4 regions of the Buttiauxella cochleicola genome follow, and region 1 is predicted to be linked to each of the others. Evidence: predicted binding sites of a transcription regulator. Region 1 holds the regulator's gene; each other region holds the start of a gene.
What was found. The regulator CRP, encoded in region 1, controls carbon source genes, mostly activating them, when cyclic AMP is high. The targets are predictions, from matches to a motif close to ATGTGANNNNNNTCACAT.
Positions count from the first base shown of each region.

Region 2: a site for CRP is predicted at 2,029-2,046, ahead of LVQ79_RS03160 (glutathione S-transferase). Genes of this name have one in related genera too.
Region 3: a site for CRP is predicted at 1,641-1,658, ahead of azuC (stress response protein AzuC). Genes of this name have one in related genera too.
Region 4: a site for CRP is predicted at 1,219-1,236, ahead of rbsD (D-ribose pyranase). Genes of this name have one in related genera too.

Region 1 covers NZ_JAJSOU010000002.1:43,350-46,528, reverse strand. Annotated here, with positions in the region: gene LVQ79_RS02515 (YccS/YhfK family putative transporter) at 1-1,402, opposite strand, end outside; gene crp (cAMP-activated global transcriptional regulator CRP) at 1,593-2,225, opposite strand; gene LVQ79_RS02505 (OsmC family protein) at 2,541-2,945, shown strand; gene LVQ79_RS02500 (phosphoribulokinase) at 2,965-3,179, opposite strand, start outside.
Region 2 covers NZ_JAJSOU010000002.1:184,800-187,978, reverse strand. Annotated here, with positions in the region: gene selA (L-seryl-tRNA(Sec) selenium transferase) at 1-1,135, opposite strand, end outside; gene LVQ79_RS03160 (glutathione S-transferase) at 1,206-1,814, opposite strand; gene LVQ79_RS03155 (PTS mannitol transporter subunit IICBA) at 2,304-3,179, shown strand, end outside.
Region 3 covers NZ_JAJSOU010000006.1:78,916-82,094, reverse strand. Annotated here, with positions in the region: gene LVQ79_RS09775 (ABC transporter substrate-binding protein) at 1-1,274, opposite strand, end outside; gene azuC (stress response protein AzuC) at 1,476-1,559, opposite strand; gene LVQ79_RS09765 (MFS transporter) at 1,775-3,179, shown strand, end outside.
Region 4 covers NZ_JAJSOU010000002.1:440,758-443,936, forward strand. Annotated here, with positions in the region: gene kup (low affinity potassium transporter Kup) at 1-1,125, shown strand, start outside; gene rbsD (D-ribose pyranase) at 1,320-1,739, shown strand; gene rbsA (ribose ABC transporter ATP-binding protein RbsA) at 1,747-3,179, shown strand, end outside.

The DNA of each region.
Region 1 (3,179 bases):
TCACCGTAAAGCCTATCGTCGCCCAGCCGTAGCTTTTGCGAATAAACAGATAGCTCACCAACGTAATGACCAGCATCGCGCCCAGAGCAATGCTTTGCGGGAAGTGGAAGTGAAGCGCAATACCTGCGATGGCAAGGCCTGCAATGGTGCCAGCCGAACGGTGGAGAATACGAACTCGTGTGGCACCGTAGCCGTTTTGCGTCACGAACATTACCGTCATTAAAATCCAGTAGGGCTTGGGCAGATGTAAAAATGCACCCAGCAGACTGGCTATCGTGAGCATCACACCCAATCTTGCTGCGTTGCGAAGCGCCGCTGACTTCAATGATAAATAACTTTTCAATGCCGCCCACAACGGTAAACGGCGTTGCCGGTCTTCCATTAAATCACGGACATACAGTGGGCGTTGGGTGCGTAGCACGCGAGCGACACGGCTGAAGTGGTAATGGCAAAATTGCCCAACCGGGTTATCTGGATTTTGACGGGCGATTTTCTCAAGGGCATCGATCTGTTTTTCCATCGTAAAACGCTGTGGATAACGATGGTAAAGAATGTCGTCAGCCAGTACACGTAACCGCGCCGCGATGGTCTGTGCATTCCAGCGAATAACTGCTTCTGCATGGCTTTGCTCGACGAGCTTCTGAACTTCAGCTGGTTGGTGAAGGCTTACCGAGATGTGCTCTTGCAAATCCAATGCTACCTGGAATGCACGCAGCAAACGCTTGTAGCCGTTTTGCTGGTTTGCCGCCAGCATATGAAGCTGTTGGTAGCACTGGGTAATGAGATCCACCGCTTTTTGCTGACGAGCCAGCAGCGGTGGGAGCGCTTTTTCCGGATCGGTATGTTGAGTCAGCATGCCGTATTTTGCTTCACAGTAATCTGCCAACTGCCGATAGAGCAGACTCAATGATTCCCGCAGTGGCTGCTCGCGCCACATCCAGAACCAAAACCAGTTAAATACGCCGTACCAAATCGTACCGGAGACATACAGCAGCATCGGTTTCCAGATCGGCATATTCCCGGCCATGCTGAGCGTAAATATGGCAGCAATGAGTGATGCGGGAAGCAGACGAGCGTGCAGGGAACTGATTTCTGCCGTGACACCCAGCAAGAGCGCCATCACAACAAGAATGACGGGCAGTGGCACAGTGGTGTAAAGCAGCAAAAGCTGCATGATCAAACTGCTGGCAGCAAACAGACAGCCACCGACGATCAGGCGTTTGAAGAAACGTTTGTGCGGAGTATCAAGACCGGCAATGTTGCAACAGGCAGGGACTAAAGAGAAAAGCAGACCAGACTGGAGATCGCCGACGAGCAAACCTACTGCCACCGGAAGGCACAGCACCAGCGTCTGCCGCAGTGCGTAGTTAACTTCGGGATGGTAGATCAGTCTTCGCCACATAAACCCTTCTTACTTAAAGCTGCAGCGGCGTTAGCTGCGTTCATTCACCCGAATCACTTACTTGAGTAAGCTCATCGGGATGAACTCACTTGCTGCCTTGCTGCAACTTCAATTAATCGGGTTTCGGATTTAGTTTTTTAGAGACAAAAAAGGCGTGTTATGAAGCAACACGCCATTTTTTAGACGGAGATTAACGAGTGCCGTATACGACGATCGTTTTACCGTGAGCGGAGATCAGATTTTGATCTTCCAGCATTTTCAAGATACGACCAACAGTTTCGCGAGAGCAACCCACGATCTGACCGATTTCCTGACGGGTAATTTTAATCTGCATACCGTCTGGGTGAGTCATTGCATCAGGTTGTTTAGCCAGGTTCAGCAGCGTCTGCGCGATGCGACCGGTAACGTCCAGGAATGCCAGGTTGCCTACTTTCTCTGAAGTGACTTGCAGACGGTTAGCCATCTGTGAAGACAGGCGCATCAGAATGTCTGGATTGACCTGGATCAGCTGGCGGAATTTTTTATAAGAAATTTCAGCCACTTCACAGGCACTTTTAGCACGAACCCAGGCACTACGTTCCTGACCTTCTTCGAACAGCCCTAACTCACCAATGAAATCGCCCTGATTTAGATAGGAGAGGATCATTTCCTTGCCCTCTTCATCTTTAATCAGAACAGCCACAGAGCCCTTGACGATGTAATACAACGTCTCTGCCTTCTCACCTTGGTGAATGAGTGTGCTCTTCGATGGATACTTATGAATGTGGCAATGGGACAAGAACCATTCGAGAGTCGGGTCTGTTTGCGGTTTGCCAAGCACCATGCGCGGTTATCCTCTGTTTTATAACTGGCTACCAACGACAGGACGCTAAACATCCTGTCTGGCGTTGCAAGTAATTAGAATATTCCCCACCTTGGGGAGATGGCATGCAAGTCATTCTTGCTGCCTGTAATTAGTGATGTCCTCTGCATACATGCATAACGTCAATGTATCGATGTAGCATCTGGATTGTTTTAGCATAGCTTTTGACAAGTGTCTCCTGTTGTCTCGTTTCAGCTTGACGCATGTCGCCTTCCGTTGCCAGATTTGCTGAATCTGCGTACTCTGAAAGGTAATTTTTCTACAGGAGTGAGTAGCATGCAGGCACGAGTGAAATGGGTTGAAGGGTTTACCTTCCTGGGCGAGTCCGCTTCAGGGCACCAGATCCTTATGGATGGCAATTCAGGTGATAAAGCACCAAGCCCAATGGAAATGGTGCTGATGTCCGTTGGCGGTTGCAGTGCAATTGACGTAGTTTCTATTTTGCAAAAAGGCCGCTACACCGTGACCGATTGTGAAGTGAAACTAACCTCTGAGCGCCGTGAAGAGGCTCCGCGTTTGTTTACGCATATCAATCTGCATTTCATCGTGACAGGCAAAGAGCTAAAAGATGCTGCAGTTTCCCGTGCAGTAGACCTCTCTGCTGAGAAGTACTGCTCTGTTGCACTGATGCTTGAAAAAGCGGTAAACGTTACACATAGCTATGAAGTGATTGAAGGCTAAAGAGTGAAAACGGGCGGGTTCAACCGCCCTGATTATTGATATTCCGACCTTCTGCCAGACGCTTAACCAGCGGTGTCATAATCAATTCCATCGCCAGCCCCATCTTGCCGCCCGGCACCACCAATGTATTGATATGCGAAATAAATGAGCCTTGTAGCATGGCGAGCAAATACGGGAAATCGATGTCATCCAGCCCGCGAAAATGAATCACCACAAAACTTTCATCCAGAGACG
Region 2 (3,179 bases), 140 kb from region 1:
CATATTTGCCTTCAAGGGATGGCAACAGGCGTTGTGCAAGCTGTGTGATTTCACTGGCGTTACGGGTTAGCAAACGCAGCGTCGGCAATCGTTCTACCAATGTTTCCGGGTGTTGATAAAGGCGCAGCGTCGCTTCGAGTGCAGCCAGCGTCATTTTATCGGCGCGTAATGCGCGTTTAAGCGGGTGGCTTTGAATGCGGGCGATAAGATCTTTTTTGCCAACGATAATGCCCGCTTGCGGGCCGCCGAGCAGTTTATCACCAGAGAAACTCACAAGGCTTACGCCTGCGGCTATCAACTGTTGCGGCATAGGCTCTTCTGGCAATCCCCACTGAGTTAAGTCGACCAGCGAACCGCTGCCTAAATCAGTCACAACAGGGATATTTAACTCATTACCGAGTGCTACCAGTTCTGCTTCATCGACCGCTTTAGTAAAGCCCGCAACCTGGTAATTGCTGGTGTGGACTTTCATCAATAGCGCCGTATTTTCATTCGCCGCCTGGCGGTAATCTTTCAAATGCGTGCGGTTTGTCGTGCCAACTTCCACAAGTTGGCAACCCGCCTGGCGCATCACATCTGGAATACGGAATGCACCACCAATTTCGACCAGCTCGCCACGTGAAACTACAACCTCTTCGCCGCTGGCACATGCCGCCAGCATCAGCAATACGGCTGCCGCATTGTTATTAACGATACAGGCGTCTTCCGCACCGGTCAGTTCGCAAAGCAGGCCCGCCAATGCTTTGTCACGGTGCCCGCGCTCTGCACCATGTAAATCATATTCCAGTGTTACGGGGTAGCGCATTGCCTGAGTCACAGCCTCAATTGCGGCTTCTGCCTGCAATGCGCGACCCAGGTTGGTATGCAGTACCGTGCCGGTCAGGTTAAATACTGGTAATAGGGCGCTGCGCTGGCCTGACTCAAGCTGAAGCTGCGCATGAGCTGCCCAATCGCTGTTCCAGGGCGGCAGGATCTCCTGAGTACGAATGTGTTCCCGTGCCACCTCCAGCATCTCTCGTAAGGTGTTCACCACCTGAGTGTGGCCGAAATGGTGCAGCAAAGTGCTGAATGAGGCGTCACGTAACAGTTTATCGATTGCTGGAAGTTGGCTGTACAAGGTGCGATGGGTAGTCATAGCAAGCCGCAGAATGGTGAAATATTGCGATAGTTTACAGGGGGAGTTGCCCCCCTGTCATGGCGGGAGATCATGCTGTTGGCGGTTCAGTACGTGCAAAACTTTCCCGTTCGAAAAGTTTCTCCACCAGTTTGACTAAATGTGGGCGATCGACACACCAGCCTGGCGAAACGCGACGGAAATTGAGGTAGCCCACAGCGCATGCCACCGCAATGGTCGCGACGCTTAGGTTTTCCGCATCCAGTTTTTTATCTGCGACGTACTGTTCGAGCAGTGTCAGGCTGCGGCTTATTTTTTCACGTTGGCGTAGTAGTTCCGTTTCAGATTGCTGCTCCGGCGGGCGCTGGCGTTCGCGTACTGAAACCAGAGCCGCGTCCATAATGCCATCGGCCAGCGCTTCTATCTGGCGCATCTGCAGTGCAGCTAATGGATCGCGTGGGATGAGGGCTGGGGCGATATCCAACAGCTCAAGATATTCGGCAATTACCGGTGAATCGAACCAGTATTGCCCATCGCCGGTGACCAGCGCCGGGACTTTGCCCAGCGGGTTGTATTGCGGCGTGGTGCTTTCTGAAGTCCAGGGGTTATCGTTTACAAACTCAAACGTGATGCCCTTTTCCAGCAGGATCACTGAGATTTTGCGCACATACGGGCTGGTGTAATTACCGATAAGTTTCATTACATCGTCCATTTTAATCGACAAAGGGTAAGTATGGATCAGGAAGACTTAAGACGCCTGGGATCCCACGATGTTGTTTGCCGCTGCGCTGTAATTTTCTGACAAAATCCATTCTCTCCCTATGCCCGATTTGCCCTGGATCACACTCGCAAAAATCCACGTAAAATATTTTGTGAATCTCATCACATTTAAATAACAAAGTACCTCTCGTGAAATGTGATGTTAATCACACAAAGGCGTCAATGGTGAGCAAAATTTAGCCGCTGTGTTTTTTTTACACACCAATTATGTGATCTGGATCGCCTGATCATGCCTCACCACACCCTGCAATGAGTGATCTTAGTCACACAAAATCTAGCCTGCTGGACACCTTAACGATTCAGTGCCAGATTTGCGTCACTTAGAGCATCTGGCAGCGTTGCTTGCCACCACATTAACAATAAACCTCGGGCTGCTTTTCAGCGCGTAAACACAATAAGGGGTGTGCGTATGTCATCCGATATCAAGATCAGAGTGCAAAGCTTTGGTCGTTTCCTGAGTAACATGGTAATGCCAAATATCGGCGCGTTTATCGCCTGGGGTATTATCACCGCCTTATTTATCCCGACCGGTTGGTTGCCAAGTGAAACACTGGCGAAACTGGTAGGCCCAATGATTACCTATCTGCTGCCATTGCTCATCGGTTATACCGGTGGTCGTTTGATTGGTGGTGACCGTGGTGGTGTGGTGGGTGCAATCACCACCATGGGTGTTATCGTCGGTGCGGATATGCCGATGTTCCTCGGTGCGATGATTGCCGGTCCTCTGGGTGGCTGGGCGATTAAACATTTTGACGCGTGGGTAGACGGCAAAATCAAATCCGGCTTTGAAATGCTAGTGAACAACTTCTCCGCTGGCATCATCGGTATGATTCTGGCGATTCTGGCGTTCATGGGTATCGGCCCTGCGGTTGAAGTCCTGTCCAAAGTTCTGGCGGCGGGCGTTAACTTCATGGTTGTCCATGACATGCTGCCACTGGCTTCTATCTTCGTAGAACCAGCGAAAATCCTGTTCCTGAACAACGCCATCAACCACGGTATCTTCTCGCCGCTGGGTATTCAGCAGTCCCACGAACTGGGCAAATCAATCTTCTTCCTGATTGAAGCAAACCCAGGTCCAGGTATGGGCGTATTGCTGGCGTACATGTTCTTTGGTCGTGGTAATGCTAAGCAGTCTGCAGGCGGCGCGGCAATCATCCACTTCCTGGGCGGTATCCACGAAATTTACTTCCCATATGTGCTGATGAACCCACGTCTGATTCTGGCCGTTATCCTCGGCGGTATGACTGGCGTGTTCACTCTGACTATCCTGAACGGCGGCCTGGTT
Region 3 (3,179 bases), on a different contig from region 1:
CCCAGACTCAGCTCATAAGAGGTATTTTTCATATCCAGGCTGCGTTGGGACATGGCGTTAGCATCCAGTGGCATCAGCTCAACCGCAATACCCACGTTTTTCAGCTGCTGTTGAATATACAGCCCCATGCTTTCCTGAGTTTTATTGCTATTGATGTAGGCGAGGCGCAGTTTCAGATCCGCAGGGGCGCCCGCTTCTTTCAGCAATGCTTTCGCTTTTTCAACATCGTATTTGTAGGGTTCAACATCGTTGGTCTGATACAGCGTGTCTGGCGTCAGAATAGATGCGGCAGGTTGCGCATATTCCAGCGAAGAGAATGCAGCCTGAACCAGTTCATCTTTATTGATGGCATAAGCAATGGCCTGACGCAGCGCCTTGTTCTTCATGCTGTCGATATTCTGGTTAAACGTCATATATGCCAGACGCCCTTCCGGGTAGATAACGAAGTCAAATTTACCGCTACTTTTCAAACGATTGACATCCTGAGGGTCAATCATCTTCATATTGATTTCGCCGTTTTGCAGCGCAAGATTGGCAGAGTTGCTGTCTTTAGCGAAACGGTAAGTTACTGTGTCAAGCTTTGGCTTGCCGTTCCAGTAATCATCAAAGCGTGTCAGCGAGTAATACTGCCCGGCACGATATTCTTTGAATTTGAACGGGCCTGAACCGACTGGAGTATCGTTTTTGGTGCTCTTTTCCAGATCGCCACTGTCATTAGCAAACACATGTTCTGGGATTGGGTAAATCTGTACCAGCGTACCTACAAACGCAGCACTCACCTGTGGCAGAGTAAATTTCACTGTCAGGTCATCAACTTTGCTGACCTGAATTGGCTTGTCGCCGTACACAAACATGCTGCGGAAGAAGCTGTGCTGTTTCTCATCAAGCAACTTGTTGAAAGTGAACACCACGTCGCCTGCGGTAATAGGCTTGCCATCTTGCCATTTCAGATTTGGTTTGAGTTTTAAGATGTATGAGAGGTTATCTTCTGAAGGCGTAAGACTCTCTGCCAGAGCCCATTCAATTTTATCGCCATTGAAGCTATAAAGCGGTGCGTATAGCGTCTGCATGATAGTCAGCGTAGTACGGTCGCTGGCATACAGCGGGTTCATCGCTAACGGATCGCCAGTGGTCACGCCAACAATTAAATTGCCGCCATCCTGGGCTGCTTGTTTAGCCGGCGCAGGAGCAGTTTCAGTTTTTGCATTATCACAGCCAGAAAGGGCCAGGGCCAAAGAGGCAAACAGCGCAGATAACAACAGGGGTTTACGCATTTATTCACGGACTCCATCTCAATTAGAGACCGCATAGTGCACCAGCCATACCCACAATGTAAATAAGTGTAAAACGCATAACGTTATGCGAAAAAGTGCTAAAGAAGAAATTGTGGATATAAAGATTAATATCGTAGTTAAAAAGGCAAATTTCAGACATAAAAAAACCTGCCGCAGCAGGTTTTTTTTCAAGCGGGCAGATTAAAACATGCCAGCCGGCGGTACATCTTTAAAAGTCTTGCAGTATTGCTCGAACATGCTTTTCAGAATTTTGCGCATTTTCATTGTGTGCTCCGGTTTTTTGTTTTGCAGGTGTTGCTCGTTATGCGGCTAATAATATGACATCCGTCACACAAATCAATAGTTTTGTGATGCGTATCACATATTTTTCTTGTGGATTTTACATCTTCTTCACACAAAATGGCTTGCATATCCACGACTTAACTGGTTAATTGGCTCAACAATTTTTTAAAACATTATTTTAATTTTGAATTTCACTCATGACTAACTCCCCTTCTCCAGCAGCAAAACGTGGCATTTCAGGAATGGCACTCTTGGTCGCTGGCGCTTTTTTTATGGAATTTCTCGACGGGACGGTCATTGCCACCGCGCTGCCGGAAATGGCCCGAACTTTTGGTGTTGATGCCGTTGATCTGAATATCGGTATGAGTGCCTACTTGTTGACTCTGGCGGTATTAATACCCGCCAGCGGCTGGATTGCAGACCGATTTGGCGCACGTAAAGTTTTCACCCTGGCGCTCGGGATCTTCACTTTCGCCTCGGTACTGTGCGGCATTGCCAATACGATTGAGCAATTTGTCGCGATGCGCATTTTACAGGGAGTCGGTGGAGCGCTAATGGTGCCTGTCGGGCGGTTGGCTGTGCTGCGTACAACCCCTAAACATTTACTGATCACCGCGATTGCCACTCTCACCTGGCCCGCCCTGGTTGCCCCCATTATTGGCCCACCATTGGGCGGATTTATCACCAGCTACGCCTCGTGGCGTTGGATTTTCTATATCAACTTGCCACTTGGGTTAATTGCCATGGCGCTGGCGTGGCGATTGATTCCCGATATTCATGACGACGACCGTCGTCCATTTGACGGCATTGGTTTTACCGGCACTGCGGTGGTAATGATTAGCCTGGTGTACGGCCTGGAAATGCTTGGGCAATCGCAAATTAATGTGCTGCCAACTGTGAGCTTGCTGGTATTAGGTGCAGCGGCGCTGTGGTTCTCACTGTGGCACTTTAAACACGCTAAGCATCCGATGATTCGCCTTGATGCTTTAAAGGTGCAGACCTTTGGTGTGACGATGTATGGAGGCTCTTTATTTCGTACATCCATCAGCGCAGTGCCTTTTTTATTGCCGTTACTATTCCAGGTCGGTTTCGGAATGGATGCTTTTCATTCGGGTTTACTGGTGCTGGCAGTCTTCGCCGGAAATCTCGCGATGAAACCTGCAACGACATCATTAATTCGCGCATTAGGGTTCAAGAAATTACTCATTATTAACGGCCTTCTGAACGTCGCTTCTCTGCTGGCTTGTGCGTTTCTTACCCCGCACACCGCAATATGGGTGACCATAGCGATACTCTTCTTTGGCGGGATGTTCCGTTCGATGCAGTTTACAGGCATAAGCACCCTCGCCTTTTCAGATGTGCCATCCACGCAAATGAGCTACGCCAACACGCTATTTAGTACCGCAACGCAGCTTTCTGTAGGGCTTGGGATTACGCTTGGTGCGATAGGGATTCGTCTGGGGGAGAAAGTCAGCCAGTGGCTCGATTTAACCGCAATCCCTGGCATTTCTATTAAGATTTCGTTTGTGATGATTACGCTCATTTGCCTGGCAGGTTTGTTTGACCTGCTGCGTTTACCACACAATGCGGGCAGCAGTGTGT
Region 4 (3,179 bases), 400 kb from region 1:
TCGGTGGTATTGCCGTCACTGGTGCTTAACTATTTCGGCCAGGGCGCACTGCTGCTCAAAACCCCGGAAGCTATAAAGAACCCATTCTTCTTGTTAGCTCCTGACTGGGCACTGATCCCGCTGATGATTCTGGCAACACTGGCAACGGTTATCGCTTCTCAGGCGGTTATATCCGGCGTGTTCTCGTTGACTCGCCAGGCTGTGCGCCTGGGTTACCTGTCGCCAATGCGCATCATCCACACCTCGGAAATGGAATCCGGGCAGATTTATGTGCCAGCAATTAACTGGCTCCTTTATATCTCCGTGGTGATTGTGATTGTGAGTTTCGAGCACTCCAGCAACCTGGCAGCAGCTTACGGTATCGCGGTAACGGGTACGATGGTGCTGACGTCCATCCTTTGTTGTACCGTCGCCACCAAAAACTGGCACTGGAACAAAATTGCTGTGCTGCTGATGGGCTTTGCTTTCCTGTGTATCGATATCCCGTTGTTCTCAGCAAACGTGGTCAAAATCTTCTCCGGTGGTTGGCTGCCGCTGTGCCTGGCGCTAGTGATGTTTATCATTATGACGACCTGGAAAAGCGAGCGTTTCCGTCTGCTGCGCCGTATGCATGAGCACGGAAATTCACTGGAAGCGATGATTGCCTCCCTGGAAAAATCACCGCCGGTACGCGTGCCGGGTACAGCAGTTTATATGTCCCGTGCGCTGAACGTGATTCCTTTTGCCATGCTTCACAACCTCAAGCACAACAAAGTGCTGCATGAGCGGGTGGTACTCCTGACGCTGCGAACAGAAGATGCACCGTACGTTCATAATGTACGTCGTGTTTCTATAGAACAGCTTTCGCCTACCTTCTGGCGAGTGGTCGCAAGCTACGGCTGGCGCGAAACGCCAAACGTGGAAGAGGTGTTCCATCGCTGTGGCCTGGAAGGGTTGAGCTGCCGAATGATGGAGACGTCGTTCTTTATGTCCCATGAATCGCTGATCATCGGTAAACGCCCGTGGTATTTGCGACTGCGCGGCAAGCTATTCTTAGCCTTGCAACGAAACGCTCTGCGAGCGCCTGACCAGTTCGAAATCCCGCCAAACCGGGTTATCGAGTTAGGTACCCAGGTCGAGATTTAACGCCAACGCCTCTTCAATCGAAGGGGCGTTTTTCTTTGCCTCTTGACTGAACGCGCTCTCATTTCCTTCTTAATGAAACAATGCAGCGAAACGTTTCGATGGCGATCACATTTCCGCAATGTGCTGGTTGTTTTACCATCACTATATTTCCTACACTTTACTCCAGCGAAACGTTTCGCTAGTGGAGTAAGAAAATGAAGAAAGGCACAGTTCTCAACGCTGATATCTCGTCTGTTATTTCCCGTCTTGGCCACACCGACACGCTGGTGATTGGCGATGCAGGATTGCCGATCCCGCGCAATACACCGCGTATAGATTTGGCTCTGACTCACGGCGTACCGGGTTTTATGCAGGTCGTTGAAGTCGTAACGCAAGAGATGCAGGTTGAAGCGGCGATCTTAGCTTCGGAAATTAAACAACATAATCCCCAACTCCATGAAACGTTGCTTAGCCATATCGAGCAACTGCAACAACACCAGGGAAACACCATTTCTATTCGTTACATTAGTCATGAGCAGTTCAAGCAACACACCGCTGATAGCCAGGCGGTTATTCGCAGCGGGGAGTGTTCCCCGTATGCGAATATCATTCTCTGTGCTGGCGTAACTTTCTGAGGCCGGCATGGAACCGTTACTGCAATTAAAAGGGATCGATAAAGCGTTCCCGGGCGTAAAAGCCCTGTCAGGAGCCGCGCTGAATGTTTATCCGGGGCGCGTGATGGCGCTGGTAGGTGAAAACGGCGCAGGCAAATCCACCATGATGAAAGTGCTGACCGGCATTTATCAGCGTGATGCGGGTTCGCTGTTGTGGCTTGGCAAAGAAACCATCTTTACCGGCCCAAAATCCTCACAGGAAGCGGGCATCGGGATTATTCATCAGGAACTCAACCTGATTCCGCAGCTCAGTATTGCGGAAAACATCTTCCTCGGTCGTGAATTTGTTGGCCGTTTCGGCAAGATTGACTGGACGAAAATGTACGCCGAAGCAGACAAACTGCTGGCGAAACTGAACCTGCGCTTTACTAGCCAGAAGCTGGTGGGCGATTTGTCGATTGGCGATCAGCAGATGGTCGAAATCGCCAAGGTTCTGAGCTTCGAGTCGAAAGTCATTGTGATGGACGAACCAACCGATGCTTTGACCGATACCGAAACCGATTCTTTATTCCGCGTTATCCGCGAGCTGAAAGCTCAGGGGCGTGGCATCGTCTATATCTCCCACCGCATGAAAGAGATCTTCGAGATTTGCGACGACGTGACCGTGTTCCGCGACGGGCAGTTTATTGCCGAACGTGAAGTGGTGACGCTGACCGAAGATACGCTTATCGAAATGATGGTCGGCCGCAAACTTGAAGACCAATACCCTCGTCTGGATAAGCAACCCGGCGAAATCCTTTTGCGCGTCGACAACCTTTCCGGACCAGGCGTACATGACGTGAGTTTCACTCTGCGCAAAGGTGAAATTCTTGGCGTTGCCGGTTTGATGGGCGCGGGCCGTACCGAATTAATGAAAGTGCTGTACGGCGCACTGCCGCGCACGGGCGGTTATGTGGCGCTGGACGGTCGTGAAGTGGTGACGCGCTCACCGCAAGATGGCCTGGCAAACGGCATTGTTTATATCTCGGAAGACCGTAAGCGTGATGGGCTGGTGCTCGGCATGTCGGTGAAAGAGAACATGTCGCTGACCGCACTGCGCTACTTCAGCCATAACGCGGGCCGCCTGAAACATAAAGATGAACAGCAAGCGGTGCAGGACTTTATCCGTTTGTTCAACGTGAAAACCCCATCAATGGAACAGCCGATTGGGCTGCTTTCAGGGGGGAATCAGCAAAAAGTGGCGATTGCCCGTGGCCTGATGACGCGCCCGAAAGTGTTGATTCTTGATGAACCAACGCGCGGAGTTGATGTTGGGGCGAAAAAAGAAATTTATCAATTAATCAATCAGTTCAAAGCCGATGGGTTAAGCATCATTCTCGTTTCGTCCGAAATGCCGGAAGTCCTAGGTATGAGCGACCGAATTATGGTGATGCATGAAGGCCGTTTGGGCGGGGAATTTAC